2 regions of the Cytobacillus firmus genome follow, and region 1 is predicted to be linked to the other one. Evidence: predicted binding sites of a transcription regulator. Region 1 holds the regulator's gene; the other holds the start of a gene.
The links. The regulator NrdR, encoded in region 1, represses ribonucleotide reductase genes. The targets are predictions, from matches to a motif close to AACACNATATATNGTGTT.
Positions count from the first base shown of each region.

Region 1 (3,425 bases):
CAAACTGCCTTGCACCTGTTGCAAAAGTCCTTGATGAACAATTTGGCATTGAAAACGGACTTATGACAACAGTTCATGCATATACAAACGATCAAAAGAATATTGATAACCCGCATAAGGATTTACGCCGTGCACGTGCCTGCGGACAGTCGATCATCCCGACTTCCACTGGTGCTGCCAAAGCTTTGTCACTGGTATTGCCTCATTTAAAGGGCAAATTGCATGGTATGGCACTGCGTGTGCCGACTCCTAACGTTTCCTTAGTGGATCTCGTGGTAGACTTAAAGCGGGACGTTACAATTGAAGAAGTGAATGCGGCATTTGCTACAGCTTCACAAGGATCGCTGCATGGTATCCTGGATATTACTGACGAACCGTTAGTGTCAATCGATTTCAACACAAATGAACACTCTGCCATCATTGATGGATTATCTACAATGGTAATCGGCACCAGCAAAGTGAAAGTGCTTGCCTGGTACGATAATGAGTGGGGCTATTCTTGCCGTGTCGTAGACTTGACAAAATATGTTGCACAGGAACTTTTTCAGGCATCTGCCGTAAAAGTTGGATAATTGCCAATCTCTTTTAATATAAAACTACCCATACCCTTAAAGCCTGCCATTCCCCGGCAGGCTCCTTTTATTGGACAAAACTAAATCCTGAGAAGGAAAATTCTTCAGAAATTTTGCCAAAAAAAATGTAAAACAATGTGTTGCAAAAAGAAATTAAACAAAGTATACTAATCCTCGTGAACTTCTTCGAGGTTTTGGTATGGTAGCTACTTAAAGGGTTAGGACCTCTCTGGACTAACTTTCCCCCGTGGTAGTTATAGACCAGTATAAATCTGGAATTTCATTAATTAATAGCTTAAAAGTTTAAAGGGGGAAATTTGAATATGGAAACTATGGGTCGTCACGTAATCTCAGAACTTTGGGGATGCGATTTTGAAAAGTTAAATGATATGGATTTTATTGAGCAGACATTCGTAAATGCTGCATTAAAATCTGGTGCTGAAATTCGCGAGGTTGCATTTCATAAATTTGCGCCACAGGGTGTAAGCGGAGTGGTGATCATCTCTGAATCTCATTTAACTATTCACAGCTTCCCGGAGCATGGCTATGCCAGCATTGATGTGTATACGTGTGGAGATCTTGACCCTAACATTGCTGCAGACTTTATTGCAGAAGCGTTAGGAGCTCAAACGCGTGAGAATATCGAAATTCCTCGCGGTATGGGTCCAGTTCAAGTTAAACAAGCTCAAGTACTTTAATACAGAATGACTCTTAGGCAATCCAGAGGTGTATCTAATACACCTCTTTTTATTTTGCCTAAAATCCATTGCCTTTAGTATCTCTATAAAAAATAGTACAATAAGGATACAAAAAATATATGGAGGAAAGAGAATGTCAATTTTTAGGCAGCTTGCCAGCCGCTATAAAAAGCAGTGTGAAACAAACGAAAATCACTCTGACCCTGAGCTTACTACAAGATACTATAGAACCAATACAGCACAAATGCTTCAGACGATTGAAGAGTTATTCAGAGCAGATCATAATGTAAACATTCTCAGCATTTCCAAAGAACACGGCGAGATTGCAGCAGAACTTAAAAAAGACAAATCCTGTTTTGCCATTGTGACAGTCGTGACTGTCAAGCCTTTTGAAACAGCTGTAGATATCAATATTTCAACTGAGCAGTCCTCACCGGCAGGTGTGCATCCATTTCTTAAAAGAGAAGTACTTTCGATATATGAAAAGTTAAATAAACGGCATGATTTTCTCGGTTCTGCAAGAAACGCAGATAAATAGTTGTACTTGTACTGTCAACTCCTTTTTTATAAGATAAGAGTATCAAATAATATTCGGTAATTAGTCTAAAGCCAACTTATAAAAAAATTCGGAGCTGATTGAATGAGATGCCCTTCATGCCAAAACAATAATACCCGTGTACTCGATTCCCGTCCTGTGGATGACAGCCGATCCATCCGCCGCAGAAGGGAATGCGAGAAATGCGGATACCGGTTTACGACTTTTGAGAAAGTGGAAGAAATTCCGTTAATCGTTGTGAAAAAAGAAGGTACGAGAGAGGAATTCAGCCGGGAAAAAATTCTGAGAGGCCTTATTAAAGCATGTGAAAAGAGGCCGGTAGCCCTTAAAGATCTGGAGGACATTACTTTTGAAGTGGAGAAAGAACTCCGCAGCAATGGTGTCTCTGAAATAAAAAGCGATGAAATTGGCGAAATGGTCATGGACAGGCTCGCAAATGTGGACGAGGTCGCATATGTCCGTTTCGCATCAGTATACAGGCAATTTAAAGATATCAATGTGTTTATTGATGAACTCAAGGAACTAATTAAAAAAGAACAATCATAATCAGGTCAGTTTTGCCGCTGCCGCTGATTTTTGATGAATTAGGCTGAGGGGCTGAAGGTTTTTCTTTGGCTCTTTTTTTTGCTGGATATGCTTTTGATGAACAGCCTAATAAAAAATTTAAATAGAAAAAGGTGAACACCATGGCCCAGCATTGGCAGGAGATGCTCCCCATTGATCGATATACAGTAGCAGCCAGCGGGCTTTTGCATGATTATGACCGGAAAGTGCTGACACTGTTATACCAGCCGCTCATTGGCTCTGTGTGCTTCAGTTTGTATATGACTTTATGGGCAGAGCTTGAAGAAAACCGGCTATGGTCATCTTCAAATTCACACCATAGTTTAATGAATTTCATGGGGATGGGGCTTAAGGATATTTATGAAGCCCGACTCAAGCTTGAAGGAATAGGACTTTTAAAGGTATATGTTAACAAGGATGAAGAGACAAGGTCATTCATTTACGAACTTCTTCCACCGCTGACACCTGAACAATTTTTCCTTGACGGTATGCTCAATATCTATCTTTATAAGAAGTTGGGGAAGAATCAATTTATGAGGCTGAAGCGCTTCTTCACAGATCAGAAGGTGCAGCCGGCAAGAGGGTATAAGGAAGTAACGAAGGCTTTCCAGGATGTATTTCAATCCGGGCACCCTGGTTCGTTTGACGATGAAGTGATACAGCTGATGAATGAAACAGATGAGGCGGGGTATATTGGAAGGCGGGAGCAGGAAGGCATTCAAATCGGCAGTGAAGATTTTAATTTTGAATTGCTTCAGGCAGGGCTGAATGAATCGCTTGTACCAAAAAAAGCCCTTACAGTTAAAGTAAAAGAATCCATCAGCAATCTTGCTTTTTTATATGGAATCGACCCTATCCAGATGAAAAATATTGTCATTAGCGCCGTGAATGAAGATAATGAGATAAACATTGATGAATTAAGAAAATCGGCACGTGATTGGTATCAATTCCAAAACCAGGATATGCTGCCATCCCTGATTGACAGGGTTCAGCCTGCCAGCCATCAATCTCAAAAAAAACAGCCTGAAACACAGG
Region 1 is NZ_CP098323.1:3,922,400-3,925,824, reverse strand. It holds gene NAF01_RS19875 (glyceraldehyde-3-phosphate dehydrogenase) at 1-572, shown strand, start outside; gene speD (adenosylmethionine decarboxylase) at 896-1,270, shown strand; gene NAF01_RS19865 (hypothetical protein) at 1,404-1,808, shown strand; gene nrdR (transcriptional regulator NrdR) at 1,911-2,372, shown strand; gene NAF01_RS19855 (replication initiation and membrane attachment family protein) at 2,513-3,425, shown strand, end outside.

Region 2 (3,425 bases), 290 kb from region 1:
CTTGGCGTGCGTACTTTGGATATTGCCAAGCGCCTTCTTGACTTTGGCTATCATCCGCCAACCATCTACTTCCCTCTTAACGTGGAAGAGTGCATCATGATTGAGCCGACAGAAACAGAATCCAAAGAAACCCTGGACGCTTTTGTTGACGCGATGATTCAAATTGCAAAAGAAGCTGAGGAAAACCCTGAGATTGTTCAGGAAGCACCTCATACAACAGTGATTGGCCGTCTGGATGAAACCATGGCTGCAAGAAAGCCGGTTCTTCGTTACCAAAAACAATAATAAACAAGAGGCCCCGTCAAACTGACGGGGCCTTTTCAAATAACACTATTATTTTTTCGCCTTCACTTTTCCGGACCATTTTTTAAACCCGCCCTGCAGGTGTGAAAGGTCTTTATAGCCTTTACGGTGCAAAAACTGGGCAGCTCTCGCACTTCTCATGCCGCTCTGGCAATATAAGTAGACTGGCTTGTCCGGACGCAATTCTTTCATGCGCATTTTCATTTGTGAAAGCGGTATATTGCGTGCACCTAAAATATGGCCGTTTTCAAATTCATTTGGTTCGCGAACATCGATTAACTGGGCTTTTCTATAGCCTTCTCTAAACTGGTCTTCAGTAAGCGTTTTAACAATTCGGCGCTGATAAAACCATGTTATGACAGAATAGGTAATGATTGCACCCAAAATGATAAGAATGAAATAAAGTGTTTCCAATATGTCTTTCTCCTTTCACGCATAGGTAAGCCAACTAATATTATATAAGTCTTTGCTGATTGGAGTAAAGGAAATCAGGTAAATTTGTTCTGGAAATTCAACTTGCTTTAAATTTCATTGGAATTTTGTTAGACTAATAACCGCAAATGACCAGTTAAAGAAATTGAAAATGAGGGTTACATATGACTAAAGAAGTTTGGCGGTTTATCGATTCAGGAGAAGGTTCGCCTTCTTTTAATATGGCTTTGGATGAAGCCTTGCTTGATTGGAACAGTGAGGGGAAGATGCCACCTGTAATCCGGTTTTACGGCTGGAATCCCGCAACTCTTTCAATTGGATACTTCCAAAAGGTTGAAAAAGAAATAGATATGGAAGCAGTGAAGCAGCATGGCCTGGGATTTGTCCGCAGACCAACAGGCGGAAGAGGGGTGCTGCACGAACATGAACTCACATACAGTGTTATCGTTCCTGAAGCCCATCCGGATATGCCAAGTACAGTAACTGAAGCATACAGAGTCATTTCTGAAGGAATTCTAAAAGGTTTTCACGCTCTGGGGATGGAAGCTTATTTTGCTGTACCAAAGACGGCTGAAGAAAGGGACTCTCTAAAAAATCCAAGATCTGCTGTTTGTTTTGATGCCCCAAGCTGGTATGAACTTGTTGTAGAAGGCCGTAAAGTAGCAGGGAGTGCACAAACAAGACAAAAAGGTGTAATCCTTCAGCATGGCTCTATTTTGCTTGATTTGGATGAAGACAAGCTGTTCAGCTTATTCAAATATCCTAATGACCGGGTAAAAGAGAGAATGCAAAAGGCTTTTAAAAATAAAGCTGTTGCCATAAATGAGCTGACAGCAGAAAATATTACTCTTGAACAGGCTAAGGCAGCTTTCAAGAAGGGGTTTGAGGAAGGCCTGGATATTGTACTGGAACCTTACGAGCTCTCAGAAGAAGAGATGGCATATGTACAAAAAATCGCAAAAGAACGATATGAAAGCGATGACTGGAACTATAAGAGATAAAAGCGGCTAAGTCGCTTTTTCTCTTTTTTTAATGAATAATTTTCCAATTGCTGTTCTTAAAAAGTGCAAGCTTCAAAATATGTTAAAATTTATCGTTAATTGTCGGAAATCGGCTGTTAACTCTGTTTTTCTTTTATTTTTAGTATATTTTAAGTTTGACAAAATCAGATTCAGTTGAATCAGACACAATATGTAGTGGTGTCGAAAATATTTAGGACACTATATATTGATTTTGGGGTTTGAGTTATGGTAACTTTAGGGTACTCTTTTAAAACAGATAGATTTACCCTATCTGACAGAATACTTACACACATTAATTAGATAATTGAATTTAGAAGGAGTTGTAACAATGTCTGTTGCTCTAGGACAAAAAATGAAATTGAACATTGAACGTTTAAACAAGGACATCCGTCTCTTTCCTCAGGTTCACCCAGTAACCTCAGATATGAAAATGACCCACAAAGGTGTTTCCCGCTTGGTTATGCTAGATCGCTATACCTTCAAAGACACCGAGAAAGTGACACTCACAAACGGTGACTTCGTTGTCCTCACCATCAAGGAAGATCCCAAATTTCCTGCACGCGGCTTAGGCTACATCATCGATATTGACTGGGAAAACAAGACAGCCAAGGTTTTAGTAGAGGAAGATTACAGAGGAGTGCTGGATGATCCGGAAGAATCGAGAACAGGCATTATTACAAAGCCTCTTGATGTAATCGAGAAGCCTTTGGAAATCTACTATGAGCAAATCGCCAAGCGTAACGCAACAGGCCTTGCATCGGTTGAGAAGACCGAAGAAAAGAAAAAAGAGTGGTTTGAGAAGTTCTATCAGGAATTGAAAAACCTTAATTTCATTCCAGCTGGCCGCGTGCTGTATGGAGCTGGTGCTGACACAGATGTTACGTATTTCAATTGCTATGTAATGCCATTCGTGCAGGATTCCCGTGAAGGAATCTCCGAGCACCGCAAGCAGGTAATGGAGATCATGAGCCGCGGCGGCGGAGTAGGGACAAACGGTTCAACTCTGAGACCTCGCAATACACTGGCCAAAGGTGTAAACGGCAAATCCTCCGGTTCGGTTTCCTGGCTGGATGATATTGCGAAGCTTACACACCTGGTGGAGCAGGGGGGATCCCGCAGAGGTGCGCAAATGATTATGCTGTCTGATTGGCATCCGGACATTATCGAATTCATCATCTCGAAAATGCAAAACCCGAGAATTTTACGCTTCCTTCTTGAAAATACAAATGATGAAACAATAAAAAAATATGCTAAAGAAAAATTAAAATTTACTCCATTTAATGAACAGGAAATTGCCATGTATCAGGGCATTATTAATTATAAAAGCATTCCAGGCTATGGCGGCTTCAGTGAAAACATCATAAAAGATGCTGAGGAGAAGCTGGCAGCTGGCGGTACTTTTAGTGTTCATAACTCTGAGTTCCTTACAGGAGCAAACATTTCAGTCTGCCTCACGAAAGAATTTATGGATGCGGTTGAAAATGATGGAGAATATGAGCTTCGTTTCCCGGATGTTGAATCCTATGATGCCGAAACGATGAAAACATACAACGAAGAATGGCATAAAGTCGGTGATGTCAGAGAGTGGAAAAAACTAGGCTATAAAGTCCGCGTTCACCGTAAAATTAAAGCGAAAGAGCTTTGGAACCTGATTAACATCTGTGCAAC
Region 2 is NZ_CP098323.1:3,630,501-3,633,925, reverse strand. It holds gene gcvPB (aminomethyl-transferring glycine dehydrogenase subunit GcvPB) at 1-285, shown strand, start outside; gene NAF01_RS18405 (rhodanese-like domain-containing protein) at 334-717, opposite strand; gene NAF01_RS18400 (lipoate--protein ligase family protein) at 900-1,736, shown strand; gene NAF01_RS18395 (vitamin B12-dependent ribonucleotide reductase) at 2,086-3,425, shown strand, end outside.
Region 2: NAF01_RS18395 (vitamin B12-dependent ribonucleotide reductase) is a predicted target of NrdR. The motif match lies at 1,919-1,936, and genes of this name have one in related genera.